4 regions of the Paenibacillus kribbensis genome follow, and region 2 is predicted to be linked to each of the others. Evidence: riboswitches for the same ligand, from Rfam matches in the RefSeq annotation. Region 2 holds a riboswitch; each other region holds the start of a gene.

Region 1 (7,412 bases), 1.3 Mb from region 2:
ACTCCTGCCTCTGCCGCCTTGATCGTAGCCATCAGACCCGCCAGACCGCCGCCCACGACAATAATGTTGGATGCTGCCATTTCTGCTCACTCCTTGTTTTCAGGATTTTAGCCAAATCCCCTTTTCCCATTGAAAATAGAATCTGCAAACGATGTAATGCAAACGATATATAGTGTAAATTCATTTTTTACAGTAGCTGTTGAATAGCGCTGCTTTGTATCAAAGCGGTAGCCGTTTCCTGGAATTCCGCGCTGCGGAATGCAAACAGGGAAGCGATAAAACCGAGGGATACCACCACGAACAGGGTCATGCAAATATAGGAGGATACCTTTTGCGCACGTGGTCCCACGGTGATACCCCAACTGACCATAAATGCCCATAGCCCGTTAGCAAAGTGAAAGGATGCCGAAACAACGCTGATTAAATACAGAATAAAATAGACTGGGTTCGTTACAATGCCGTGCATTACACCGCCCAGCTCCTCATGTGTTACATTACCCAGAGCCACCTGAATACGTGTATCGAACACGTGCCAGATAATGAACACGAACGTAATGACGCCGGTAATACGCTGGAACAGAAAGCGCCAGTTACGCGAATAGCCAAAATTTTTGACATTCGGATCAGCCTGGTAAGCAATATACAAGCCATAAATTCCGTGGAACAATAATGGCAAGTAGATGAATAACGTTTCAAGTACAATCACCAGCGGCAAACCATTCAGGAAGGCCACACTGCGATTGAATCCTTCCTTGCCTCCCTCCACTGCAGTGAAGTTCGTCACCAAATGCTCAACAAAAAAAAGAGCCAGCGGGATGACGCCAAGAAGCGAATGCAGCTTTCTGGAATAGAATCCTTTCATCTAGGTAATGCTCCCTTCTCCAATAATAGCGTTTTCAATGTTAGTAATATAACATATAAAATGACAGTTTCCGACAGGAAATGTCCAACAAGGTGTCCCTTATAAGGAAAATCAAAAGTGTGAACATCTTGTGTCGCTTTTATGTTACTCCTTTTCGGCTTATAATGGAATTGCAATATACGTATTAATTATTATGTCTTTTTTGCATATAGAGAGGAAGTGAATGATATGTTTGAGGACTTGAATGCCTTTGCTGTCATTGTCGAGCAATCCAGCCTGAATAAAGCCTCCAAACTGCTTAATCTGTCCCAGCCCGCCCTGTCCCGTAAAATCGCCAAGCTGGAGGAAGAATTGGGTGTGCAGCTCTTTGATCGACGGGGCAAACGGCTCGAAATTACGTCAACCGGACGATTTGTATATACCTTCGCACTGGAGCAACGGCAACGACAGCTCCGCTTTTTGCAAAAGCTGTCCCGGCACAAAAACGAAGCCCAAAGCATGCTCACCCTGGGCGCAAGTCTCACGACACTCCAAACGACGCTGCCCACCCTCGTCGAAGCTTTCATGAGCAAGCATCCCCAAACCGAGCTGAAGTTACTCACAGGCAAAACTCATGAAATCGTCGCTTTTGTACGTGACAAAAAAGCAGACGCCGGTGTTGTCGGGTCTGCCATTCATGAGGCCGGACTGCGTTGCATTCCGCTATTTGACGATCATTTGGAGCTGGTCGTTCCGCTAGGACATGAATTAACAGCCAGAGCAGGAACGGCCTCGATGAAAGACCTGCAGGGTTTGCCAATGATTATTTTCTCCAAAGGAACCTGGTATCGCAGCTTGACAGATGATTTGTTCCAGCGCAGCGGCATCATGCCCGATATCCGGATGGAAATCGACTCCTTCGAGGCCATTGTTCGCCTGCTTCCAACCTGTAAGGCTTCTGCGTTACTGCCCAAATCCTATTTGCGCAGCGAACTGCTGCGGGATAATGGACTCACTGCGCTGTTCTTACCGGACTTGAAGGAGACACGCCGAACGACGTCTCTCATTTATTCAGAGACGGCAGATCTCAGCTCGACAGCGCGAAGCTGGATTAGCGAAACACGCGCGTCGTTTGCCGGCTATCGTATGGTGTAGCACGGTTAGCCTTCTTCATTGACGTTAACGACCTCATCCTCGAAGCGGGCGATATTGTCATTGGAACCGATGATGACCATAATATCGTCCGCTTTTAGCCGATCCATAGCCGTTGGCGCAATGAGAATACCGTTCGCCGTATGAAGAGCCACGATACTGCAGCCAAAGCGGGTACGGGCATTCAGCTCTGATAACGTTTTGCCATTGAGGCATGCGGGTACATTTAGTTCCACAATGCTGTATTCCTTGGATAGCTCCAAATAGTCGAGCAAATTAGGCGTAACCAGCTGATGGGCCACCCGTATTCCCATATCCCGTTCAGGATAAATGACACGGTCCACACCGAGCTTTTCCAATGCCCGTCCGTGCAGCACAGATATCGCTTTGGCTACGACTTTTTTTACACCCAGCTCTTTCAGCAAAATGGTGGTTAGAATGCTTACCTGAATGTCATCCCCAATAGCAACAATACCGCAATCGAAATTACGGATACCTAGCGACCGCAACGAATCCTCATCGGTAGCATCCGCTACAACAGTATGCGTCAGCAGCTCACTCATGCTGTCTACAACGTCCTCATTGCGGTCGATGCCAAGTACCTCGCACCCCATATCCACCAATTGCAAAGCCAGGCTTGAGCCAAACCGTCCCAAGCCAATAACTACAAACTGCTGCGTTTTCATATCTACTCGAAAACTCCCCTATCCTATAATCATTTTGCCTTCCGGATGCCGATATAATTCCTTACCCTTTTTGGGGCCAAGTGCATAAGCCAGCGTGAGCGGTCCGAGTCTACCTGCAAACATCGTCAGAGTAATCACCAGCTTGCCAACAACGGTCAAATCAGGTGTAAGCCCCATCGACAATCCCACCGTTCCAAAGGCAGACACCGTTTCAAACAAAATCATCAGAAAATGATGATCTTCGGTGGCAGACAAAATCATCGTTACCCCAATCACGAACAACAGTCCCAACAGAGTAATGGTCAAAGCCTTGTAAATTCGTGCTTGCGCAAGCCGATACTTGAACAATACAATATCTTCCCGACCTCGCAGCATAGAAAACACCGCTCCAACGAGTAGCGCGAACGTTGTCGTTTTAATCCCGCCACCAGTGGAGCCAGGGGAAGCCCCTATGAACATCAGTATAATGATGAAAAACTGCGTAGCCTGCCGCAGGCTTGCGATATCCAGCGTATTAGCACCAGCGGTACGAGGGGTTACCGACTGGAATAAAGATCCCAGCAGCTTGCCTCCCCAATCGAGCGAGCCTAATGTGTTTGGATTCGTAAACTCGAAAACAAAGATGACAAGGCTACCGACTACAATCAGTGCAGCCGTCATGCTAAGTACCACCTTGGTATGCAAGGTCAGTCTCTGACGTTTGCGATATTCTGCCAGATCCGACATCACCACAAAGCCGATGCCTCCCGAGATAATCAAAAACATAGCGGTAAAATTAACGACGGGATCATATACATAACCTGTCAGGCTGCGAAAGTGACCGAATAAATCGAAACCAGCATTGTTAAACATGGAAATCGCATGCCAGATTCCAAAATAAATCGCCCTGCCTACAGGCATGTCAAAGGACCAGCGAACCGCAAATATCGTAGCGCACACGCCCTCAATGACCAGTGAATACAATAACACCTTACGGATCAAGCCGATGATCCCCTCTACAGAGGTCTGATTCATCGCCTCCTGCAAAATGAGACGCTCCCGCAAGGAGATGCGACGCTTGAACACCAGCGCGATCAGGGTTGCCATGGTCATAAAACCGAGACCGCCGACCTGAATGAGCGCAGCGATCACCACCTGACCGAAGGTTGTAAAAAAAGTCCCCGTGTCCTTAACGACAAGTCCTGTGACACAGGTCGCGGAAGCCGCTGTAAACAAAGCGTCTATAAACGCAAGCGGCTTCCCCGTTGTATTGGAAATCGGCAGCATTAACAATAAACTACCTATAAGTATGATAACGGCAAAGCCCGCAACAAATATCCGCGGTGGAGAAAGCCGAAGCCAGCCGGCATTGGGGTTCATGAATCATCACTTCTCCTACTCCTTAAAACTATAAAAACAGTGATTTAATACGGTGTAAGCCCGCTACGCGGTCCATTTAAATCTGGAGAAGCGTTAGCGATCGGAAGATCAAATGGACCGCGCAGCGTCCTTAACTCAGCAAACTTTTATTTTCACACTTATACACAAAAAAAGACACCGGAAAACCGAGTGCCTGACTGGGTCCCTGTCACAGCCTACGAGGTTAGCTGACGGATTCGGGCAGCACAGTATGCCCTATTCACACGTCCAGTACGAGACCGGCTGTAAAATTCACCCCAGTAACAATGGTTCCCCCGTTTTCCTATGGAAATTCGGCTCAAATGTATGGCGTTACCTATTGATTTTATAGGCATTGCCTCAAGATTATAATCCTTCTGTATCCAGATCACAAAACCGATTTTGTCTAAAAAACGTTAATTTGGCTTTATTTTGCGAATAGGCAGCGTTTAATCGCAGTTTATCTTATTTTATTGAAACTTTAGGGTGCTTTCACTCCATTTTCATGAATATCACAGCTGTGTTGGCGGGAACCTGTGCAGTATGATATCTTTAATGGATGCACTTATTTACAGATTAAGGAGGAAACTCATGAATCCTATCGGGAAACCGGTCGTGCTCTCGGCCAACTTCAAAAGATTAGGCTTGTTGGGCGGGATTGGCCTGATTTGCTTTTTTATCTTTCAATTGCTGATTCCCTCGCTTAGCAATCCAAGTCCAGAATCATTGATGAGCACAGCGACGATCAGCAAACAAGAAGCGGTTAACCACGCATTAGACTTCGCTCGCTCCGAGCTGGGCTATACAGAATCACCGCCAGAAATGCCTGTCGTCACCTATCAGGCTGAAACGGATTTGTACGGTTATTTATCCAGAGAAAAACTGCTTCAACAGTACGACCGTACATGGAAAAAAAGCTACCCTTACGAAACTTTTCGGGTCGATATCCCAGATCCTTCCACGAAGGGAAAATTGCAAATTCATGTGGATTTATCGACTGGCAAAGTCGTTAGCTTTAAACGAATGACCTCCAGTACCAATTACGCACAAGCCGATATTTCTACGGATGAGCAAGCGCGCAGCAGGCTTGTTCGTGCGGCTGAGGGCGACATGACGCTTGAAGCAAAAGAGCAGGCAGCCTCTGTATGGGTCAAGCGCTTTGGCTTTAAGCCGTCGGACTTGAAGCTCGTGACCAACGAAGGGGAGGGTGGATTAAAGTATACCGTGGACGGAAAACAAATCGGCTCCTCGGTACTTACACTGGCGTTTACTTTTGAAGATGGGGATGTTCGCTCGTTTACACAGAGCTTTTCTGCCCCATCGTCCTATACCGATTATGTCAAAAAGCAAACCTACTGGGCCAACTGGATGACCTATGCGGGTTATGCCTTGTTTACCTTCGTATTGGCCGTACTCGCGATTGTCTACGCGTCTCTCACACGACGCCACACTTCCTTTGTACGCGGCATTGTTTTGTCCGTTGTGTATTTTGTTGCTACTATGGCAGGGACCTTGAACATGCTGCCTTTACTGCAAGCAGAAGCAGGCAGCCGGGGAATGCTTATATTTCTCATGGTTTTCCAGGTTGGTGTTTCCTTCGCTATGACCGTAGCACTCTATTTCTCCCTGGTCGGCGGTGACGGGCTTATGCGTCAGGTTGGACTGAATGCATGGCCACGTGCCAAAGAGCCGGGCTACGGGCTGTATGTGCTTCGCAGTATGTATGTTGGTTACCTGTGGGCCTTTATTTTACTTGGAGTACAATCCATTTTGTTCTTTGTACTGGAACGTACCTTCAATACGTTCTCCACAACAGATGCCACGCAATCTCCTTACAATATGGCTTATCCATGGTTATTGCCGATTATGGCCTGGATGGCTGGTATTGGGGAGGAGGCCGTATACCGTCTGTTCGGTATTCCGATGGTGAAAAAAATAGTGAGGAACACTTTTGTCGCTTGCCTGATCACCACGCTTATATGGGCACTGGGGCACACACTGTATCCGATCTATCCGGTGATTTCCAGACCTATTGAGCTGACCTTCCTCGGATTGCTGTTCAGCTTTGTGTTCCTGCGTTACGGCTTTATCGCTGCCATGTTCAGCCACGTTATTTTTGACAGCATTCTCATGGGCTTTAGTGTGATGAGTTTGGGAGATACCGTGAACCTGAGCGCAGGTTTGTTCTGGATCTTACTTCCAGCCATTGTGGGTTACGTTTTTTACTGGTTTAGTCCAAAAAAGCCTAATCGAATCATGTTTGAGCCTATTAAAAAAGAGGAGCCGTATACTACGACTCCTCCTCCCGAAGGGCAGCTATAATCTGACGCGCAAGCTTATCACCAATAGAGAGAGGCCGGAAGTCTTCGACGCTGGCCTCTCTTATTTTTCTGAGGGACCCAAAATGCTTAAGCAGCAGCTTGCGCCGCTTCTCGCCAATGCCCGGAATGGAATCCAGACGGGACGTTATCATGGACTTGCCGCGTTGCTCCCGGTGGAAGGTAATCGCAAAACGGTGAACCTCGTCCTGAATTCGTTGCAGCAGATAAAATTCTTCGCTATTACGAGCCAATTTCACAGCCTCACTGGATTCTCCCACCAGTAGCTGGGAAGTTCTGTGTTTGGCATCCTTCACGAGACCACACACCGGAATGAATAAACCAAGCTCATTTTCCAGTACATCAGTCGCCGCCTTAATTTGCCCACGCCCACCATCGACAACAATCAGATCGGGTCGCTCCAGATTTTCCTTCAGCACACGCTCATATCGGCGCCGAATAACCTCACGCATCGTTTCATAGTCATCTGGCCCCTGCACAGAACGGATTTTATATTTCCGATACTCCTTTTTGGCAGGCTTGCCGTCAATGAACACAATCATGGCTGATACAGGGTCAGAGCCTTGTATGTTGGAATTATCAAACGCCTCCACCCGATGCAAGCGATCCAGTCCAATTGCATGCCCCAGATTGCTCGCAGCCTTGGATGTCCGCTCCTCGTCCCGCTCGATCAGCTTAAACTTCTCATCCAAAGCGACACGTGCATTTTCCGTTGCCATCTCGGTCATTTGTTTTTTCAGACCACGCTGTGGTACAAACACCTTTACATCCAGCCATTCAGCCAGAGCAAGGGCTGCTGTAGCCGGTTCCTCCAGCCCGCCGGAGAGCTGGGCTTCTGTTTCTGGATGTGCTGACTCCGCATAAGAAGCTCGTTCCTCAGCCACCAGAAGTGTATCAGCAGGACGTTCTGAAGCAGGTTCTACACTCTGCCCATCCTGTTCCGTCTGCTTTACCAGCTTGGATGTATCGGGCAGCAAAATTTCCTGCGGTACTGCCGGGTTGTCACTGTAATATTGC
Region 2 (7,412 bases):
GATTACCTCTGTTATTTCCAAACAATTGATTAGCTTAATTGCCATTTCCATTGTCCTCCTGGAGGTTGTCATTATTGGGAGCTATGTGCTAGCCAGTCTGTTTGTCCGTCCTATTCAGTCCATTCTGGCGAAGGTGAATGAAATGGCCGATGGACATTTTGATACACGGCTAGAAATTAAGGGTGGCCATGAGCTGGCACGGCTGGGTGAGCGTATCAACGCGATGGCCTACAACCTGGGTATGTATACACGGAGACTCGAACAGATGTATGAGGAGAACCGTTCTGTAAAGGAGCATCTGGAATCGGTTATTAATCAGACAGCCGACGCGATTCTTGTGACCGATCAGGAAGATCGTGTCGTTCGGATTAATCATGCGTTTGAAGCCTTATACGGCTGGACCAAGAAAGAATTGGTTGGACGTACGCTGGAATTTGTACCTCCACAACAACAGGCGGAGTATGAACTGCAGAAGGAGAGCCTGCTTCAGGGTGAAAGCATCGTGTCCATTGAGACTCTTAGATTGCGCAAGGATGGAAGTACAGTAGAGATTAGTATGAGCACGTCGCCCATTCTGGATGAGGAAGGCGAAATTGTGGGATTTATCAGCGTCTCGCGTGATATTACAGGGCGCAACCGGATGGAGGAACTGCTGCGCAGATCAGAAAAACTGACAACAGTAGGACAACTGGCGGCAGGCGTGGCGCATGAGATTCGTAATCCGCTGACCACGCTACGGGGCTTTCTCCAGCTACAGCAGCAAAATCAAGTGCTGAATTTGAAGCACAACGATATTATGATGTCTGAACTGGATCGCATTAATTTGATTGTTGGCGAGTTTTTAATATTGGCGAAGCCACAGGCCGTGCATTTTCAGAAAAAAGATGTTCGTTATATTGTGAGCGATGTCATTTCGTTGCTTGATAGTCAGGCGCATCTGCTGGGTATTGTTTTTAACCTTCAGGTCACAGAGGAGCCTGCTCTTGTATACGCTGAAGAAAATCAGTTAAAACAGGTATTCATTAATTTACTTAAAAATAGTATGGAAGCTATGAGTAAAGGCGGTATGATCACGATTCATTTGTTCTTGGAGGGAGAAAGCGTTAAAATCATCATACAGGATCAGGGGACAGGTATTCCCGCAGAAATGCTGTCCAAGCTGGGAGAGCCTTTTTTCACCAACAAGGAAACAGGTACAGGACTCGGACTTATGGTCAGCCAGCGTATTATACAGAGTCATAAAGGCACACTGGATATTGAAAGCACAGAGGGAGAGGGAACGACAGCCCTTGTGCAGCTTCCGATTGCCAAGTCTGAGTAACGGGATGGACGCAGGAGGAAGCGTGACAGTAGAAATGGAGGGTACACAGGTTGCGCATTAACAAGTTTATCAGCGAAACCGGCTTTTGCTCGCGTCGTGAGGCGGACAAGCTGGTAGAGAGCGGCCGCGTGACGATTAATGGTGAAGTGGCAGTGCTGGGCAGCCAGGCGGAGGAAGGCGATGACGTTCGCGTGAACGGCAAGCCATTACGCGAGAAGTCCAATCATGTATATATTGCATTGAACAAGCCGGTTGGAATAACCAGCACAACAGAGAGTCACATTAGAGGCAACATTGTCGATTTTGTGGGACACCCACAGCGGATATTCCCAATCGGACGTCTGGACAAGGATTCAGAAGGTCTCATTTTACTTACCAATGATGGGGACATTGTGAATAAGATTTTACGGGCCGAAGGCAAGCATGAGAAGGAATATATCGTAACGGTGGATCGTCCCGTCACATTATCTTTTGTGCAGGGGATGTCCAGTGGTGTAAAAATACTCGGCCAGCGGACGCTGCCTTGTGAGGTGACGCGTGTATCAGAGTATGTATTCCGTATTATCCTGACGGAAGGGAAGAATCGTCAAATCCGGCGGATGTGTGCTGCTTTCGGCTATGAAGTCCAAAAGCTGCAGCGACTGCGGATCATGAACATTCGATTGGGATCGCTCCAGAAAGGCGCCTGGCGCGACCTGACAGAGGCTGAAAAGCAGGAGCTTGGTCAGATGCTCGATTATACGCTTAGCTAAGCCAGAGGGGCTTCTCGCAGCCTACAGCCCATGAGGACAGGGCAGCTACATGAATCGCTAAACCAAAAGGCACCAGCTGCATAGAAAATGCGGCGGTGCCTTTGCTCATATAACATATGCATGATCAACCTTCACTCGCACTTGAGGTAGGGCTAATAACTTGTGTACCGTTCTGATATTTGCGGAGAACGGAAATCTCAACACGGCGGTTTTTTGCGCGTCCTTGACCATCTTGGTTACTCGCTATTGGGCGATACTCGCCATAACCGATAGATACAAACTTGGTTGGGTCGAGCTGCGGATTGAGCAACAATATACGCAAGAAATTCAGTGAGCGCTTGGCGCTCAAATCAAAATTGGACGGAAACTGGCTGTTGGAGATGGGAACATTATCTGTATGACCCGATACGATCACATCATAGCCTGGAAACTGCTGGAGCATGTCGGAAATTGACTTGGCCAGCTTTCTCGCTTCCGGCTTAACTTCGGCCTGCCCTGATGAAAATAAGGCATTATCGCTAATAGTGATCATTAGCTGGGATTGGTTCAGCTTGGTGTTCAGCAGTGGAGACAGGCCGTTATCTTGAATATACTGATCCATTTGCTTTTTAAGCTTCTTTAATTCTTCCTCTTCCCGCTGGGCGAGCTGCTTTTGCAGTTCAGAGGTAGAAGTGGCTTTGGATTTTAGGGGTTGGGATACCTGTTCTTTATTTTTGCCCATATCCATGGATTGTGACGACGGATTGGCAGCCGATTGATCCAGCACGCCTGTGCCGCCGCTAAAAGCCGCACTCAGGGATTGAGCCATAGTTTCGAATTTTTTGGCATCCAGCGAGCTCATACCGAATAAGACGATGAATAGTGCCAGCAGAAGGGTCATTAAGTCGGAATATGGCAACAGCCAGCTTTCGTCTGCATGTTCTTCATGCGGTTCATGTCTTTTTTTACTCACTGGAATCGCCATCCTTCTGGGTCATACTAGCCCGTTCGGTAGGAGTTAAGAAGATCGCCAGCTTTTGGCTGATGGCAATGGTAGAGATACCCGATTGGATCGAGAGCAAGCCTTCGACCATCATCAGCTTCAACTCAACCTCTTTTTTGGAGAGTCGTTTCAGCTTATTTGACATTGGATGCCACAGGACATAACCAGTAAATATACCCAGCAACGTTGCGATAAAGGCTGCAGCGATGGCGTGAGACAGCTTTTCCATGTCACTAAGGTCGGCCAATGCCGCGATCAGACCTACGACCGCACCGAGAACCCCAAGGGTTGGAGCATACATACCAGCCTGGGAGAAAATCAGTGCGCCGGCGCGGTGTCTATCTTCGGTAGCGTTAATGTCTTCCATCAGAACATCGCGTACGAACTCCTGATCATTACCATCGATAATCATACGCATACCGCCGCGCATAAAGGGATCGTCGATCTCTTCGACCTTGGATTCCAACGCGAGCAGACCTTCACGACGGGTAATGGATGCCCATTCGGTAAATGTAGTGATAAGCTCCTTGCGATCCAGCAATTTCTGCTGGGTGAAAATAATTTTAAACAGCTTTGGCACCCGTTTCATGTCGTCCATCGGAAACGCCATGAATATACTTGCTGCTGTTCCGACAAAAATAATCATGTAAGCAGCGGGATTGTTGACCAAGTTGACGACTGGCGCGCCCTTCAGGATCATCCCGACGACCAGTGACAAAAGCCCGAGCACAAGTCCAATAATGGTTGTAATTTGCATGATACACCTCATCCATGAGAATAGATTTTGAATCCTTTCATGCCGCCGGGGTCGTCCTTGCCCCAAGCGTGTCATTATGAGACGGATTATAATATTTATCGACAAAACTCCCTTTTTTGTTAAGTACGAATTTCCGGTATAATAAGGTGATTATGTATTGCATGGCGGAACAATTGGAGGAAACGGCATGGGAGTGAAGCATGGGCGGGAGTATGAACAAATTTTGAACGAATTGACAGAGGCTGTAGGCCGCATTCCAGACAGCTATGAATTTTTCGAAATGGAAGCAGAAGATTGGGACAGGCTGGACCCGGCGGGACGTCAGGAGGTCAACGAGGCGTTGGCGGAGGATTTGTTTTATGCGCTGGGTACAGAGCCTGTCATTACTGTGGGCAGCGGCGTTGTGATCTATGAGCCAGAGCAGCACCGGATCTATGTTCTCATTGGAGATGAGGAGCTAACGTCGGTCCCTTTAATCTGAAGGCCATCTTATGGATTTATCAACGGGGCCGTGGTAATATGTACACCACTATATTGTAGTTTTGGCCGCATAAGCGGCTGAAAGGCTTCCGTATAAATGGGGAGGAGTCGTAATATGCCTTTTACACAAGAAGAGATTGAAGCACATCTGGAGAAATTGGAGGGCTGGGAACTGGAGGAAGGACGTTGGATCGTTCGGAAATATAATTTTTCCAGTTTTATGAAAGGGATTGCATTCGTGGATGAGGTTGCTGCTATATCTGAAGCATTCAATCATCATCCGTTTATTACGATTGATTACAAGACCGTGACTTTGCGTTTGACCTCATGGGATGATGGCGGTATTATGGCCGTGGATATTAAGGAAGCCCAACAATATAATGAAGCTTTTGAGAAAATGCGTAGCAGTCATTAAGCATGCAGTCATTAAGTCAGTAATGATCTGCTGGATGATGATAAAAGCGCCTTCGCTATACAACAGAGAAGTTGTATGCCGAAGGCGCTTTTATCATAGAGCCTGGCTCTGGTGGTCGGGCTGATATACCATACAATAAAATGGCTTTTTGCCATCCGGAGTCAGTCGTTCATAGGTATCTGTAAGCTCAAATCCAGCTGCCTTGTAGGCCCGGATGGCGCGCTCATTCCAGGTGAGCACCTCCAGATCAATTTCATTCTGCGGATTGCGCCGTCTGGCTTCCTCAGCAATCGCACGGACAAAATCGGAACCCCTGCCTTGTCCGCATCTGTCGGGATGCATTCCAAGACCCAGCCGGGTTACACCAACCATAGGGAAATATTGCGCAAATCCCGTCAGCTTGCCCTCCTCATCCAATACGGCAACATATTGCTCTTGGCGAAGTGTGGGATTCCCAAATTCGACTTCCAGCGCCTTCATTTGTTCCCAGGGCAGCCAGCCGTAGATATTGTAGGGTGGATCATAGCGCCATTCACAGATTGCAGCTGCCTGATGCTCGTCCATCGGTACGATCCGAAAGTTAGATATTGAGGCAGGCATGTCTTCACATCCTCCTTTTACAGGTACTTAAACTGTTAACAACAGATTGTAGACAAGTTACAGAGGAATGGCAAGCGTGTTTACTTTCTCGTTCGCTAAAATTGAAACCTTTTGAGATGTCAGTTCGTTAGTAATCATAATCATTGCTGATGTTGGGGACATAAAAAACCGCAATTCGATTCCGGCCAGAATCAAATTGCGGCTAAGGTTAGCTTGCTATGCGTCAGTTATTCTACATTGTCGTCATCAGGAGTTTCAGAAGCTACGGCGTGGTAAGCGTCAGTGCTCATGATTCTTTTTGCACCGACATAACGGTTAGCATAATAATTTTCGTTCAGTGAGCTAACTACTACACCACGTGAAGACGAGGAGTGAGCGAATTTCCCTTCACCTACGAAGATACCTACATGGGAAATGCCTCTTCCTGTTGTGTTAAAGAACACCAGATCTCCAGGTCTCATTTCATCGCGGGATACGGAAGATCCCATTTTGAATTGTGAACCAGATTGATGCGGCAGTTTAATTCCCAGTTTGTTAAATACATACATTGTGAAGCCGGAGCAATCGAATCCTTCGAGTGTAGTGCCTCCGCTTCTGTAGCTTGTTCCTTTGGCATCTTGGATGATCTGGTCCATCTTAGAGTCTGCATATGCACTGCCGCCACCGAATGTAAAAGATGTAAAGGCAATGGCAAGACCCATGGCTGCGATCGTTAGCTTCTTCTTCAAAAAAAATATACCCCTTCCAATGCCTGCGAGGTTAGCTTAAGGATTCGGTAGAAGGTTCCCCTATGACCACTCTGTTGCGAGATCAATTCACCCAAACTGGTTCCCCCGCTTCCCAGGTGCCAGGAATTAGGCTTAACTTATGATGTGCACCTTGGAGAGCGTATTCACTATAACGAGCTTTTGAGATAAAGGTTACAATAAAGATTACAAAGTTGTTACTATCAGTTCACTGCGACTATTGTAACAAAGTCCGCTGGCTTTGGCAAATGTTTCATCGCAAAAAGTTACAAAAAAAATCTGTCCCTGATATCTCAGGAACAGATTTTGTTAAAAGTATGCAGTTAGGTGCCGTTTGTGTAGGAATGAACAGAGATTTTTCGACAGAGCTCAGCTTCTGCTGGAAATATCGGTATGCCACAGCCGGTATTGAGAGCTGATGTGCCACAGTCTGACCAGACTGGTAACAAAATGATACGATTGCTGGAGAATGAGTGCCAGCATACCCGTCCAAATCATTGCTACGGTGCCGAATAGAGCGAAGACAAGCAGCACACAAGCACCCAGCAAAAATGATATGCCAATAGCTGGGACGATCTGGCGAAAAAAGGCGAGCAAGGACGACAGTATGGCGTGACCACCGACGGTGCCCAACTGCATGTACAGGATGCACTGCCGGATGAACCAGCCATATGCGATCCATCCGATGGCATATGGCAACATATGCAGAAGGTAAGAGGGAGATTGTAGCGCTCCTGCTACAATAGGGTAGAGCCTCGGCATCACCCAGATAGCGGGAAGCAGTAATAGTCCCAGCTCAATGATGTAATAAAGCAGCGATGACAAGCCATGGCGTTTCATTCCACGGAAGAAGGACAGGCTTTGCGGCTCGGTCGCATAGGTATGCAGACTTTGATATATTCCGGCTCTAATGAAGGGAGTGATCAGCATACGCAGCACCGTCGCTCCCAGTAGTACCCACAAGTATATATGCACTTCCCGGTTGTCCATGAGGGCAATTTGGCTTTCCATCCAGAACAAGGTCTTGCCCAACTCGTTATGCCCCTGATCGGGGTAGCGCAGCAGTAGCGGGATTACGGCGGATTGCACCAGCCTGTAGAGAAATATTCCCCACAGCAGCTGATACAGAAACAGAATAATGACAATATAAAATTGTATGCGCACAAGCGCCCAGCCTTCTTTTATAACCGTCCGCATCTATAGACACCTCACCATGACAGACTTCCAAGCAGTGTCTCCAACAGCTTGGTTACACTTATGCTCCAACGAGTTTGCTGCCTTTCGTTCAGTTCGGCCTTCAGGCTATTGTTGATATGCTTGTTCTCCAGCGCAATGGTATATAGCGGATCAACGGTCACG
Region 3 (7,412 bases), 1.3 Mb from region 2:
GGTTTATGTAAGTGATTATAAGTAAATGTAAGTTAATTTGCAATAAATTATCTATAAACTCCTGAAAATTAGCTGTACTGAGATACAGTCCGTAAGTGAAGATGCGTTTTTAATTTAGAAAATGACTTATATAAAAATTTCAAAATTAAGTATTGCCATTCTGTAATCTATTTGATATACTCTTTCTTGTCGCCAAGTTGGCGTACAAAAATGAGGCCCGTTGGTCAAGGGGTTAAGACACCTCCCTTTCACGGAGGTAACAGGGGTTCGAATCCCCTACGGGTCATTGTTGTCTTTATAGACTACATGTTGCATGCTTGGCGGAAATTCCTGAGGTCTGGTTTAATGGCGGACAGCTTGGATGAACAGCATGAGCCATTAGCTCAGTTGGTAGAGCACCTGACTTTTAATCAGGGTGTCGAAGGTTCGAGTCCTTCATGGCTCACCATTTATTTTTGTTATGCGGTCGTGGTGGAATGGCAGACACGCTATCTTGAGGGGGTAGTGAGCGTACGCTCGTGGAGGTTCGAGTCCTCTCGACCGCATCAATGGAATGAACGGAAAAGTCTCTCGCAGTAGAGGCTTTTTTTGTTTGTTTAGTGATGTATGAAGTAATGATTATGAAGAAATAATGATTCCATAGTATAATATAACGCCATAATGTTATAGAATGATAAGTATAAACTTATGAAGTGACGGTGAAAAATATGGACAATCAACTGTTAGGGAATATATCAGAAAATATTTTGGGCTTGTTTCCGATTGTGAAGAAGAAATTTTTCACCTACGGTCCGCTTGATTTCCCATTGCATTTGTCGCCTAATAACTTTCAGGTATTGCTGCTGCTGCGAGAAGTACGTTCGTCTACCGTATCTGATTTGTCCAAACAGCTTAATGTCTCACGTCCGAACATGACTCCTCTTCTGGATAAGCTGGTGGAGCATGGGTTGGCTGACCGCCAGTCGTGTGACTCGGATCGCAGAGTCGTGAATGTGGCAATTACAGAAGAAGGCGACGCTTTTTGTGAACAGGTATTCCATACCTTTTCCGGTAAAATTCAAGAGAGACTGGTGTTTCTGCCGGAAGAAGATTTATTGCACTTGAGCGAAACTTTGAATGAATTGAAGCAGATTTTACTTAAAATCGACAACCCTACTTCGTAATTGGTGTACACAAGCTGACTAAAGGCCGCCGTTTTCTTCGGAAAATGGGCGGTTTTTGTTGCATATTGTGGTATAATGAAAACCAACATACATAATTCGGCAATTTTGGCACACGTGATCTTTGAAATGGGAACAGGGCACATGATATCGTTATTTGAGAGCCTGCTAGGGAGGAAGGGACTTCTATGCAATCTATTTACCAACGTATTGAGCAACTTATCAAGGAACGAGGGATGACCAAAAAAGCGTTCTGCGAGCAGTTGGGTATTAGTACGGGAAACTTTGGAGATTGGAAAAGAGGAAAAACGACGCCAGGCACGAATAAACTCATTGAAATCGCTTCGTTTTTTAATGCCAGTCTGGATTGGATCATGCTGGGACGAGATGTACGGGGTGAGGCACTGAAGGAGTCAAAAGACCCTTATTTTTTTGAGGCTTCAGGGCAACTGGATTGCCAGGGGGAACCGCTCAGTGAGGCAGAAAAGGATTTTATACTTGAGTATATTGAATTTACTCGTTTTCGTAAAGAGAAAAAACAAGGCAATTCAACTGCCAAATCATGATTTGCTTGAGGTTTAAGATGAAATTTCATTCGTAAAAGTTATAGTTTCGGAGGGGAAAAATTTTGGGAGATCAAACTATTTATCAGCGGATTGAAGCTTTGATTAAGGACCGGGGAATGACCAAGAAGGCGTTTTGTGAAAAGCTTAAAATCAGTTCAGGGAATCTTGGTGATTGGAGAAGAGGGAAAACAACACCGGGTACGATGCATCTAATTCAGATTTCGGACTTTTTTAACGTATCTCTCGACTGGTTAATGAAAGGGATCAAGCCGGGAGAAGGCGTGCTCCAGGAGCAAAAGGCTGCTTATTTTTTTTGGGGTGATGGGGCCATTGAATTGCCAGGCAGAGGATCTGGAAGCAGAAGAACAGAATTTTATTTTAGAATATGTTGAATTTGCAAAATACCGTAAGCAAAAAAGAGAGAATAACAAAGCAAATCCGGAATGATCTCCTAGCTTGAGATTTCCCGGATTGAAAACCCGTAAAACGGACTGGTGGGTTCGAATTACGAGTTTATTTGGGTTTTAGAGTGGTGATGCCTCCTTATAGTCGTTATCATCAATGTTCAGAATTGCAGCAACTTTTTTTCTGTACCTTTGTGCTTTGCGGGTGCCATGAATCAGATTGGATAAACGTGAAGGCGGAATGTTGTGTGTCTCGCAAAATGTTTTCTGATCCAGTCGAAGTTCGACAAGCCGTTGTTTGATGGCCCACCCGAAGGAGGTGACAGGCATTTTGTTGTTCAAGAGAAATCGCCCCTTACGGATTCTTGCGGAATAATTGGTGTGTTATAATAATCATCAGTAAACATGTTAGAATTAACCATCTGAAACCATGATACACTTTTATACGTGTTTTTACAATCGTAAATACGTTATTTCATTAAATTAATTACTTAATTAAGTGAGAAATTTGTAAAAACCTGAAGTGCTAAGTGACCTGAATCATTCATCTAGAGCCTGTTGACGGTGTGAAATTGCGGTTATGCTTGGATAAAAAAAGCACTCTGCCACTTGGGGAAAGCGGTAGGGTGCTTTTGGTGTTGCAGCCGGATCGGTGAAGTGGGGCATTAGGGGGATGCTGGAAGACGTTTGGACAGGCCGGGGGAGGGAAACAGCCTCTCTTCATCCAGTCGGCTCTTACGGCTCATATAAGGCGGTTGAGTAATGTAGGAACTGGACCAATGTCTGTAAAGCAGCTCTCGCTGAAATGCAGCTGACTCAGGCACATCGAATTTTTTCCATGTAGTGAGCAGTTCGTCGGTCATGCGCTCGATGAGAGGATTTTTTTCCTCGTAAGGTGTATTTAGCAGTTTGGAAGCATCTTCAATGCAGAAGGACACGGCTGCGGCTAGATAGCCGTGAATGGTCTGCTCCACATCATTTCCAAGGAGAAAGTTGATCCACGTATGAACGGTAGCGAGTGTGCCAATTGCGCTGTACTGAATGAGTATTGTTTCAAGCTGATCAAATTCAAGCCAAGGATACAGGGCTTTGGCAAGCTTGATCAGGCGCTGACCAGACAGGCGTGACTCTTTCGCGTGTTGCAGAGAGGAGCGTTGGGTATGCAGCATCTTATCAATAAGGGCGATACGCCAACCATCCTCCTGTTGAATGGCGACATACAGGCTTTTGATCGCCATACCGTCAAGCGTTGTGAATTGAGGATACAAGTCATTCCGCATGTAATGTTCCAGGTCTTGCATACAGGTCAAGCGTCCGTTATGGAATCGTTCCTCCAATCCATAAGAACGGGTGAAGCCGCCGACGGGTAGGGAAGGGTCCAACAATAATGCGTAATTTAGCAAGCGGTTGCCTTTGTGCAGGGTGGTTCGCCTCCTTGAATCGAAATATTGTGTTATATTATTTAACATATAAGTTGAGTTTATTTGAATACTTAAAGTATTATGTAATATATATTCACATTTATTTTGCTAAAATGTCAAATTAAATATTTTTATAGCTCTTATATGTTATTTAACATAACATAATAAATAATTATTAAATTTTGGTTTACAAATATAAGCTAAGGGAGTATAATAAATCTGTTGCCTCAAAACATTATGATTTGCGGTCGTGGTGGAATGGCAGACACGCTATCTTGAGGGGGTAGTGGGCGTACGCCCGTGGAGGTTCGAGTCCTCTCGACCGCATTATATGGAAGATACGGTTACAAATAGCAAAAATAAAAAAAGCATCCTGACACGTTTTGTGTGAAGGGATGCTTTTTTGTTTTAATCGAATCTTATTTTTCCTGCAAAAGCTTTTCAATATCTCCTGCCAGCTTATCCGGAGTTGTTTGTGGTGCATAGCGCTTAAATACGTTACCTTCGCGTGTGATTAAAAATTTCGTAAAATTCCACTTGATCGCTTTGGAGCCTAATACGCCTGGAGCTGTTTGGGTAAGGTAGCGAAATAAAGGGTGTGCCTGATCACCGTTGACATCTGTCTTGGCAAACATCGGAAAGGAAACTCCGTAGTTGATCTGGCAAAACTCCGAAATCTCCTCGCTGGAACCCGGCTCTTGCTTGGCAAATTGGTTGCTGGGAAATCCCAAAATTTCGAGCCCATGCTCATGATACTGGTCGTATAGCTCCTGTAGCGCTTTATATTGGGGAGTTAGCCCGCATTTACTGGCTGTGTTCACGATGAGCAGAACTTTCCCTTCATATATGGATAACGGGATTTCTTTTCCTTGCAGGGTTTTGGCACCATATTCATAAACGGTCATGGTATCCCTCCTAATTCGATATTCTACAATTAAATCGTAAGCAATTTTATGAAAGGTTGCAAGCCTACAATAGATGTAATGAGTTTTCTTAATACTGTAAAATCGTATTTTGTTCAAAACGGCAAATTGCGCTGCAAATGGAGCGAATTGCGGCGTTTCTCAGCGTAAAAGCAGGTTCAATCGGCGTTTATCTGGTGTATATAGCACATTTTCTTTCGCTTTTACAAAAAAAGGACAAAACTGCTCTCCTTACGCCAATATTGACATGCCTTTCATTTTCGAAAAGGTATGAAAAACCGAGATTAAAGGAGCTGGGAGAAGCATAGTCGTATTGTAAGCGTTATTATTGATCTTCTATGCTTAAAAGGACGATTTATAACCCCGTTGGTGAGCTTTACAGTGCTCCTTGCACGGGTGTATGATTCAAGACGTAATTTCAAATTAACAAGAATGAAGCAGCAACGAATTGTCTAATCGCTGAATTTTGCAGTTGCAAAAGCGGGGGAACCAATCGGGATGTATACGGCTTTGGAAGCCGTAATCTCATGGGGTGAATTTTCCGGCCAAGTGCCGGAAATAGGGCGACTCTCACGTCCAAATCCGACAGCTAACCTCGTAAGCGTACAGGGAGAGGCAACAAACCGCCGTGTGCAGCCATGGTTTATTTTATCATGGATATGTAAGAAGCCGGAGGAAAGCCTTTTTCCTTTGGCTTCTTTTTGTTGTCTTTTTATACCGGGAGAGGAGCTACTGATGGAAGGTCGGTTAATTATCGTCACTGCACCGAATGAAGCGGGCAGAAGTTTTGTGAAATTGCTTATGTTCAAAAAACTGGCGTTTGCGGTACTCACCAATAGCGCTCAGGAGGAACGACAGCTCAAAAAAATGGGTGTGGAGCACATTGTGCGCATCAATACGATGCAAGCGGGAAAATGGAATTTTCCCAAAAAAGAAATTGGTAGCGTGTATTTGTTCGAAAACAGTATGAATCTGACTTGCCGTTTCCTGCAAATATGCCGGCCACTGACATCGGATTTGATCTATGTCATCACGCACGGCTGTAATCCACAAGGAATTTATCGGGGATTAGGAGCGGATCATGTGATCTACACATTGAACGGAGAGGTGGGTTTTCTGCTGAACGGATAAGCGCTTATAACATAGTTATTGATCTGAGGACTGATACGGGAGGGCTTGAACATGATGGATATATACATGCTGCTCGTGCTGGCTGTGAGTTATGGAGCGATACTGCTATTTGTACGCTGGTGCAATGAGCAGACCTCTAAGGGAGGGCGAAGAGGATGATTGTTGTGCTTGTGCTCACGGCTATGGTGTTGGTGTATTTAATCTATGCGCTCCTGAACCCTGAAAAGTTTTAATCGCTATAAGAGGAAACGGGCAGGAACAGCAGATCCGGTATCACAGGTAGCGGGTTTGGCGCAAACGTGTGCACTCGCTTGCTGGTCTGGGTCAGGTCTGTTGTTCCACATGCGCAGGAGCATTTTAAGGAGGAATAGACGATGGAGCTGCTGCAAATTGGAATTGTGCTTGTCATATTGCTGCTCTTGGTAAAGCCAGTGGGCACCTATATGTATCATGTATTCTCAAATGAACCGAATCGGACGGATCGAATTTTCGGTGGAACGGAAAAGCTGATTTATAGGCTAGCAGGCTTGAAAAAGCTGGAGAATATGCGTTGGACTACGTATGTTATGAGCTTTCTCGCGACCAATGTCGTGCTTGTGGTCATCAGCTATGTGCTGCTGCGTTTGCAAGGAATGCTTCCCGGGAATCCGGCTGGAAACGGCAATATGGAAGCGTCATTGGCTTTTAACACGGTAATCAGCTTTATGACCAATACGAATCTCCAGCATTATAGCGGAGAAAGCGGACTTACGTATCTGACACAGATGGCGTTTGTCACGATGATGATGTTCACTTCGGCGGCTTCCGGTTTTGCTGTTGCTGCGGCTTTTATGAGAGGATTGACGCGGCGCGGTGAAGGAATGGGCAATTTTTTTCAGGATTTCATCAAGTCGATTATACGGATTTTCCTGCCGCTGGCCTTTGTGCTTACGCTGGTGCTGGTTGGATTGAAAGTACCACAGACGCTGCAGCCTACGGTGGATATTACGACGCTGAGCGGAACACAGCAGCAGATTGCTTTGGGGCCCATTGCTTCGATGGAATCTATCAAGCATCTGGGGACGAACGGGGGCGGTTATGCGGGTGCCAACTCTGCGCATCCTTTTGAGAATCCAAGTCCCTGGACGAACGTTCTGGAGATTTTAGCGATGTGGGTAATGCCGGCTTCGCTGCCGTATACCTTTGGCTTGTTTGCCCGCAATCGTAAGCAGGGCTGGATTATTTTTAGCTCGATGATGGTATTGTTCCTTATTTTTCTGTCCATTACGTACGTGTCTGAAAAGACGGGAAATCCGCTGATACAGGCGCTGGGTGTGGATGCTTCGCAGGGAAGCATGGAAGGGAAAGAGGTTCGCTTCGGCATTGGACAATCGGCATTATTCACTGCGGTGACGACAGCGGCAACGACAGGTTCGGTCAATAATATGCATGACACACTGACCCCGCTGGGTGGTATGGCGGCTTTGGGTGAAATGATGTTAAACGTCATTTTCGGCGGCAAGGGTGTCGGGCTGATGAACATGCTGATGTACGCGATTCTGGGTGTGTTTATATGCGGACTGATGGTCGGAAGAACCCCGGAATTTATGGGTAGGAAAATTGAAGGCAAGGAAATGAAGCTGATCGCGATTGCCATTCTGGTACATCCGTTTCTCATTCTGGCACCGACTGCGCTCGCTTTTATGAGTCATTGGGGGTATGATGCGGTCACAAACCCCGGATATCACGGGCTGACTCAGGTGCTCTATGAATATGCGTCATCTGCGGCAAATAACGGGTCAGGGTTTGAAGGTCTTGCAGATAACAA
Region 4 (7,412 bases), 2.8 Mb from region 2:
CAAATCGCGGAATTCAGGCGTATGCAGGGCATGCTTCTCGTCAATAACTTGAATGTACGGATGAATGGCAGGGCAATGCAGCGATACGTTTCCGATATCCATGGAGCCGTGATCTTCACCTTCCGTTATGTCCTCCAGTGCAATTCCGGCCTGCACCAGATTTGCAGTAAAGGTATCGGAAAGCGCGCGGTTAGTCACCATTTCATCATAAGAAGTCTCGTAATTGGAGGTCTCCAGACGACATCCGGCCTGTAAAGCCGCTCCTTCGGCAATTTGAATAACCCGGCGGGTCAGCGTGTTCAGTTCATGACGTGTGGCCGCTCGCACATAAAACTGGGCAGAAGCGTAATCTGGAATGATGTTGGCTGCCTGCCCACCATGATTGATAATGCCATGGATACGTACTGTACTTTTCACCTGTTGGCGAAACGCATTGATGCCGTTGAACGTTTGGATCACTGCATCCAGTGCGTTAATGCCTTCATGCGGACTGGCCGCCGCGTGAGCAGATTGACCAAAAAATTCAAATTGTACAGCATCCATTGCCAGCGATTTACCTGATTTCTCGTAGTGGTCATAGGGATGCGTCATAAGTGCTATGTCGCAATCATCAAACAATCCGGCAGCGGCCATCGGAACCTTTGCACCGCATGTTTCTTCGGCAGGTGTGCCATATATCCGTACTTCTCCACCAATCTCATCGATGACCGATTTGAGACCGACGGCGGCTCCGGTACTCATCATGCAGATCAAATGGTGTCCGCAGGCATGTCCTAGTCCTTTCAGAGCGTCATATTCCGCCAGAAAAGCGATAATTGGCCCGGGCTTGGCTGCTTTATAAGTTGCAATAAAGGCTGTTTCTATGCCCAACACAGGTGCCTGAACCTCAAATCCGTGAAAGACGAGTTCTTCTTTTAAACGGGCAGCGGCCAGAAATTCCTCATTACCAAGCTCAGGATTCGCGCCAATAAATAACGAAATGTCCTTAAAGCGCTGGGCATGCTGCTCAATGGTCTGCTGAATGCTCTGTTTAAAATCCATGTTGAAAACTCCTTTATATAAGCTGTAATGTAGGTACTGCGTCAGGTACGCTGAAATTGTACTATAACATTCATTGCATAATCATGCATATTCATTTATAATGACACAATCTTATTTATTATAAAGAATTTAAGGGGAGAAAAAAAGATTGAAAAAGCTATATCGTTTTACCGCCCTGATTCTGACGGCGGTTATCTTGCTGTTGGCTGGCCTTCCCATGCTCACCGCATATGGAACGGAAGCAAAGCCACAAAAAAAACTTGTAGTGGGCATGAGTGCCGACTTTCCACCGTATGAGTTTCATAAAGTCATTAACGGTAAGGATACCATTGTTGGGTTCGATGTTGAAATCGCCAAGGAAATCGCCAAGGATCTGGGTGCGGAGATGGTCCCCGAGGACATGAGCTTCGACTCCTTGCTGCCTGCCCTGCAAAGTGGTCGCGTAGACTTGGTGCTGTCCGGTATGACACCAACGGATGAACGCAGAAAGAGCATTGATTTTTCCGACGTATACTACCGCTCCAAGCAAGTCATAATGGTACGCCCGGAGGATAAGGACAAATATCCGACGATGGCGGCTCTGAAAGGCGAGAAGCTCGGCGCGCAAAAGGGCAGTATCCAGGAAGAAATCGCTCAAAAAGTGCCCAATGCCTCTGTAACCTCGCTGGATAAAATATCCGACCTGGTGCTTCAGCTGCGGACAAATCGTATCAACGCTGTCGTGATTGAGGATACAGTTGCCAAAGGATACACACTGGACGGTACTGTAACGCTTGCCAAGGCGGTGCCTGAGGATGAGGGAGCAGAGACAGCCGTAGGTATTCGCAAGGGGAATACAGAACTGCTAGCCTCTGTAAATAAAACGCTCGCTCGCTTGAAAGCAGATGGTTCTATTGAGAAGTTTTCGACAGAAGCGAGTGCCCTGTCTGCCGATCGTCAGATTTCTTCCAATAGTATTGTTGATATTTTTTGGAAATATCGCAGCTTATACGCTACAGGAATTGGCTACACGCTGTTGCTGTCTGCGCTCGGAGTACTGTTCGGATTTGTCATTGGTTTGATTATATCCTTGCTGCGAATGAGCGGTATACGTATTATTGAGTGGTTGGGGACGACTTACGTTGAGGTACTGCGTGGTACACCTATGCTGGTGCAGCTCATGATCATCCACTACGGGGTTGCTCTGACGCTGGGTGTCAATTTTACGCCACTCCAGTCCGGTATAATTACGTTGTCACTGAATAGCTCGGCATACTTGGCTGAAATTTTCCGTGCAGGTATCCAGGCGGTAGACCGTGGTCAGATGGAAGCTGCCCGCTCGCTCGGTATGGGACGGGGCAAAGCTATGCGTCATGTTATTTTACCGCAAGCCTTTAAGTCTATTTTGCCTGCAATCGGTAATGAATTTATTACGATTATTAAAGAATCGTCCATTATTTCCACTATAGGTATGGTGGATATTATGTATCAGGCCCAGGTCATCAAGAATATTACCTACGAAGGATTAAGTCCGTTCTTAATCGCGGCCGCTATTTATTTTGTAATGACATTCAGCTTGTCCAAGCTGCTGGGTTTATGGGAAAGGAAGTTGAGAGCCAGTGATCACCGTTAAGCAACTGCGTAAATCGTTCGGCAAAAACGAAATTTTAAAGGGAATTGATATAGAAATCGCCAAGGGGGAAGTTGTCGTTATCATCGGTCCCAGTGGTTCGGGAAAAAGTACGTTTTTGCGTTGTATGAATCTGCTGGAGCAGCCGACAGACGGCGAGATTTTGTTTGAGGGCGAGCCGATAACGGCCCGTGGCCATAACATTAATGCGACTCGGGAGAAAATGGGCATGGTGTTTCAGCATTTTAACCTGTTCCCGCATAAAACAGTGCTGCAAAACCTGACACTCGCACCAATACAGGTTAAAGGTCAGTCCAACAAGGAAGCAGAGAAAATTGCGTTGGAGCTCCTGCGTACCGTTGGGCTTGAGGATAAGAAGAATACCTATCCGAACCAGCTTTCCGGCGGTCAAAAGCAACGGATTGCGATTGCACGCGCTTTGGCGATGCAGCCGCACGTGATGCTGTTCGATGAGCCTACTTCTGCTTTGGACCCTGAAATGGTTGGGGAAGTTCTCGATGTAATGAAAAAGCTCGCTGAAGGCGGCATGACGATGGTGATTGTCACACATGAAATGGGTTTTGCACGTGAGGTAGGGGATCGGATCATCTTTATGGATAAGGGCCAAATCGTGGAGCAAGGGACACCAGAACAGGTTTTTGGTACGCCAAGCCATGAACGCACCCGAGATTTTCTTGCCAAAGTATTGTAACGAATTGATTCATTAAGTTATAAAGCAACCCCTCCGCAGTCAATAGGGTCTTGACCACAGTCCTATGTCTGACAGGAGGGATTTTTCTTTTTCTGTCACTATTTCCCCATATTTTCGTAATAGATACCGATTTCATAGTGACAAAATTGTAATGAATATAGTATGATGTTCAAGGTTCCCAACATTTTCATGCAGATAAGGTTACAAAATTGTGATATTATGCAGTAAGCCAAAACTTGCCGGGCCAGCATAAAGCTCATGATATACGCCGAATGCTTGGACCAAAACTATGGGAAGTGCGGGGGACGTAACAACGGCAGTCATTCCGATTCGTCATAAGACGGATAGGATTGGAAGCTGCCTAGGGGTGAATTGCACAAGCATAGGGCTTCTCCTGAGTCCGAATCCGACAGCTAACTTCGCAGGCATAACAGAGGAGGTACATATCTTTTGAAACATCTGAAACGTATTGGACAAACCATGAAATTTGCGGTGCTTGCCGCAGCTATTGCAGGGCTGGCACAAACAGCCGGAGTAGCGAATGCCGCTTCGCTACATACCGCCAAAGAGGGCGATACCTTCTTCTTGCTTGCTCAACGTTATGGAGTATCGGTAGACGAACTGACGAAGGCAAACCCGAATATTGCCCCAGGCAACATATACGCAGGTCTGCAAATTATGGTGCCTGGTGACACAGGTGTGAAGGCTGCTTCGGATTCGAAGCCACAGCTTCTTAAGGAGACAGAACCAAATGAGGGTCCAACGATTAAAGCATGGGGCAAAACATTCAATTACAGTAAAGTAGTTGATGTTAAAGCTACAGCATATTCTGCCGCAGGTGATGAAAATGGCAAGTGGGGCGCGGTAGACTACTACGGCAATCCGCTTAAGCTAGGTACGATTGCGGTAGACCCGAACGTAATTCCGATGGGAACGAAGGTGCTAGTTACAGGGTATTCCCACCCCGGCCTGCCAGACCATTCTTTTGTGGCCGTCGCCCGCGATCAGGGCAGTGCCATTACAGGCAAGCGAATTGATATCTTTATTCCTGGCAGCAAATCATTTGTGAACGATTTTGGCTTTCAAAATGTGAAATTATACGTTATTGATAAATAACATTAGCTAGAACACAGAGTAAACAAACATAATATATATTATGTAAACTTAATGCATAGATTGTACAATTTAATAAATGGGATCAGGTTTAAAACAGGCCCACACCTAAAAAGCTGTCTTGACTAGCAGAATGCATCTGCTAGCAGGACAGCTTTTTGGTTGAATCTAGTTCGGTGCTTGCTCCTTAAACAACCCCTTTATTTCCGTTCCGATGTGTGGAGCAGCCGGGGAACTGTAACGAATTTGTAGCCCTTGGCCTTCAGGGACTGAATTAGACCCGGAAGGGCCTGGACTGTGCCTTGCAGGTTGGAGCTTTGGCCTCCGCCTGCGTGCATTAAAATAATGGAGCCGGGCCCGGTAGCAGGGATCACATTGCGCTGGATTTGTTTTTTACTTAGTCCCTTCCAGTCGAGGGAGTCTACATTCCAATTGACAATCATGTAGCCATGGCGACGTGCCCACTGGATTTGAGGCTCCGTGATTTCGCCATATGGTGGACGAATCAGCTTGGGACGAAAACCGGCGCTGGCTTGTAAAATACGTTCTGTTTTCGTAATCTGATTGCGAAAGCGTTCTGGTGTAGCCTTCCTGAAATCCGGATGGGTATAAGAATGGTTCCCTATCGCATGACCTTCACGGATAATACGGCGGATGATACCCGGATGTCTCTCCGCGCGGTGACCTACGATAAAAAAGGTGGCCTTGATGCCGTTCGCGTGCAAAACATCCAAAACCTGTGGCGTATACCTGGAATCGGGTACATCATCAAAAGTTAAGGCAATTTGGCGGGTATGCGGGCCGCACATTTTAAAAATGTCGGCATGTTTTTTTCGCAGCATGCCTAAGGTAGGAGCTGTCCGGTCTGTACTTTGATGTACAGAAGAAGTAACTGCCGCTTCCTTGGGATGGTGCGCTCCGATGCTGGGAGGCACATCCGCGTGAACAGGAAAACTCGTAAATGCTAGTAACAGTGCCATACTTGGTAACACTCCTCTGTACGGCATATGTATTCCCCCTTTCCGTCCAGTGGTACGTGGTACCTAGTGGTGCTCTCAGCTATTATGCACCTGCCCTATTAAAATTATGCCGCTAAATCGGGTTAGGCTCATATGCAATGGGATGATAGCATATGATGATGGATATGAGTGAAGATGACGAAGCTAAACGTACATATTTTCTTAACCTGACTGAAAACAACAGCATTTTAGCAGGTTTTAGCCCGATAACGGATTCGGTATACTGTGACAACTGATGTATAATGGAGATGCAATTCATAATTGTACAGACATGGAATTGAAGGAAGGATGGATAAAAGTGACCGACTTGTTTACTTCTTATCAATTAAAGGGGCTGGCTTTAAAAAATCGGATTGTTATGCCCCCGATGTGCCAATACAGCGTGGAGGCCAAGGACGGAAAGCCGACGGATTGGCATCATGTCCATTACGTTAGCCGGGCGGTAGGCGGCACTGGACTCATTATTGTGGAAATGACAGCGGTTCACCCGGATGGACGCATTACGGATCGTGATTTGGGCATTTGGAGTGACGACCATATTCCTGCATATCGTAAAATTGTGGAGGAAGCTCACAAATACGGTGCCAAAATTGGAATTCAATTAGGCCATGCCGGTCGTAAGGCTGAGGATGCTGAGCAGCCTGTGGCTCCGTCCTCGATACCCTTTAGTGAGCGCTTTAAAGTACCGCACGCCTTGACGACAGTTGAAGCCAGGGAACTGGTTCAAGCTTACAAAGAAGGTGCGCGTCGCGCAGTGGAAGCCGGTTTTGACACGGTTGAGATTCATGGCGCTCATGGTTATCTGATCCATCAATTTCATTCCCCTTTAACCAATACCAGAGAAGATGAGTATGGACAGGATTTATCTTTGTTTGGTGTTGAGGTTGTAGGTGCTGTTAAAGAGGTTGTTCCTGCTGATATGCCTGTGATCATGCGGATATCTGCCAAAGAATATGTCGAGGACGGTTATGATGTGGAATACATATCAGGCACAGGGGAACGCTATCGCGATGCAGGTGTGGATATTTTTCATATTTCTTCCGGTGGCGAGGGGCCGATTGGTTCGGGCGGAGGTCCGTCTGCGCGTGCTGGCTATCAGGTGGATTTGGCCCATCACATCCGGGAAAAGCTGAATGTGCCCGTAATTGCTGTTGGCTTACTGGATGATTATGAGGATGCCAGCCGGGTTGTTCGGCAGAAAGAGGCGGATTTGGTAGCGATAGGCCGTGCCATGTTACGTGATCCCTATTGGGCGCTGCATGCATCGCGGGCGTTGAAAGTACAAGCGGATATCCCGGAGCCTTACCTGCGCGGCTTTTAGAATTTTTGAAACCCTCATGCAAAACTTGCGTAAACATGTGTACAGAGCTTAAAATTTAAGCATTCAACTCTAGGAGGAACTTCACATGTCTATTTTCAAACGATTAAGAGATCTTACGATGTCCAACATTAACGCGATTATCGACAAGGCAGAAGATCCAGTCAAAATGACGGATCAATACATTCGTGATATGCAAGAGGATCTGGAAGATGCCGAGAAAGCGGTAGCTGCTCAAATTGCTATTGAAAAGAGATTCAAGCAGCAATATGAAGAGCAAGCGGCTTTGGTGAAAAAACGTGAAGAGCAGGCTCATACCGCAGCGAAAGCACAAAATGTGGATCTGGCCCGTCGCGCGTTGGAAGAAAAGAAATCTGCCGAGCAAAAAATGAACGAGTTCAAGGCTGGTTACGAGCAGAACAAAGCCGCGGCCGACAACCTGCGTGGCAAGCTGGATGAAATGCGCAGACAGCTGACAGAAATGAAGAACAAGCGTGAGACACTGGTTGCCCGTTATAACGCAGCAAAAGCGCAAACTGAAATTAACAAAGCAATGAACGGTTTCAGCTCAGATACGGCAACTGCCGGATTGAAGCGTAT

The links. Region 2 has a riboswitch for cyclic di-AMP ahead of B4V02_RS24690 (C40 family peptidase). Riboswitches for the same ligand answer to the same signal wherever they lie in the genome.
Region 1: another riboswitch for cyclic di-AMP. It lies ahead of B4V02_RS04965 (TrkH family potassium uptake protein); the one in region 2 lies ahead of B4V02_RS24690 (C40 family peptidase).
Region 3: another riboswitch for cyclic di-AMP. It lies ahead of B4V02_RS18665 (hypothetical protein); the one in region 2 lies ahead of B4V02_RS24690 (C40 family peptidase).
Region 4: another riboswitch for cyclic di-AMP. It lies ahead of B4V02_RS11610 (3D domain-containing protein); the one in region 2 lies ahead of B4V02_RS24690 (C40 family peptidase).

Annotation. Positions count from the first base shown of each region.
Region 1 covers NZ_CP020028.1:1,079,359-1,086,770, reverse strand. Annotated here, with positions in the region: gene sdhA (succinate dehydrogenase flavoprotein subunit) at 1-80, opposite strand, end outside; gene B4V02_RS04985 (succinate dehydrogenase cytochrome b558 subunit) at 188-862, opposite strand; gene B4V02_RS04975 (LysR family transcriptional regulator) at 1,091-1,996, shown strand; gene B4V02_RS04970 (potassium channel family protein) at 2,002-2,679, opposite strand; gene B4V02_RS04965 (TrkH family potassium uptake protein) at 2,698-4,038, opposite strand; cyclic di-AMP (ydaO/yuaA leader) riboswitch at 4,237-4,386, opposite strand; gene B4V02_RS04955 (CPBP family intramembrane glutamic endopeptidase) at 4,648-6,378, shown strand; gene uvrC (excinuclease ABC subunit UvrC) at 6,347-7,412, opposite strand, start outside.
Region 2 covers NZ_CP020028.1:5,516,687-5,524,098, reverse strand. Annotated here, with positions in the region: gene B4V02_RS24725 (PAS domain S-box protein) at 1-1,321, shown strand, start outside; gene rluF (23S rRNA pseudouridine(2604) synthase RluF) at 1,372-2,073, shown strand; gene motB (flagellar motor protein MotB) at 2,198-3,025, opposite strand; gene motA (flagellar motor stator protein MotA) at 3,018-3,812, opposite strand; gene B4V02_RS24705 (hypothetical protein) at 4,000-4,293, shown strand; gene B4V02_RS24700 (4a-hydroxytetrahydrobiopterin dehydratase) at 4,408-4,707, shown strand; gene B4V02_RS24695 (GNAT family N-acetyltransferase) at 4,801-5,307, opposite strand; gene B4V02_RS24690 (C40 family peptidase) at 5,535-6,035, opposite strand; cyclic di-AMP (ydaO/yuaA leader) riboswitch at 6,041-6,178, opposite strand; gene B4V02_RS24685 (hypothetical protein) at 6,423-7,250, opposite strand; gene B4V02_RS24680 (M1 family metallopeptidase) at 7,262-7,412, opposite strand, start outside.
Region 3 covers NZ_CP020028.1:4,193,304-4,200,715, reverse strand. Annotated here, with positions in the region: tRNA gene B4V02_RS18715 (tRNA-Glu) at 215-286, shown strand; tRNA gene B4V02_RS18710 (tRNA-Lys) at 373-448, shown strand; tRNA gene B4V02_RS18705 (tRNA-Leu) at 463-545, shown strand; gene B4V02_RS18700 (MarR family winged helix-turn-helix transcriptional regulator) at 708-1,163, shown strand; gene B4V02_RS18695 (helix-turn-helix domain-containing protein) at 1,349-1,726, shown strand; partial or broken gene B4V02_RS18690 (helix-turn-helix domain-containing protein) at 1,789-2,173, shown strand; gene B4V02_RS18685 (hypothetical protein) at 2,251-2,472, opposite strand; gene B4V02_RS18680 (urease accessory protein UreF) at 2,796-3,533, opposite strand; tRNA gene B4V02_RS18675 (tRNA-Leu) at 3,796-3,878, shown strand; gene B4V02_RS18670 (glutathione peroxidase) at 3,971-4,456, opposite strand; cyclic di-AMP (ydaO/yuaA leader) riboswitch at 4,922-5,094, shown strand; gene B4V02_RS18665 (hypothetical protein) at 5,210-5,605, shown strand; gene kdpF (K(+)-transporting ATPase subunit F) at 5,761-5,838, shown strand; gene kdpA (potassium-transporting ATPase subunit KdpA) at 5,980-7,412, shown strand, end outside.
Region 4 covers NZ_CP020028.1:2,563,971-2,571,382, forward strand. Annotated here, with positions in the region: gene B4V02_RS11595 (M20 family metallopeptidase) at 1-1,041, opposite strand, end outside; gene B4V02_RS11600 (ABC transporter substrate-binding protein/permease) at 1,190-2,653, shown strand; gene B4V02_RS11605 (amino acid ABC transporter ATP-binding protein) at 2,640-3,362, shown strand; cyclic di-AMP (ydaO/yuaA leader) riboswitch at 3,632-3,805, shown strand; gene B4V02_RS11610 (3D domain-containing protein) at 3,813-4,478, shown strand; gene B4V02_RS11615 (polysaccharide deacetylase family protein) at 4,676-5,482, opposite strand; gene B4V02_RS11620 (NADH:flavin oxidoreductase/NADH oxidase) at 5,793-6,815, shown strand; gene B4V02_RS11625 (PspA/IM30 family protein) at 6,901-7,412, shown strand, end outside.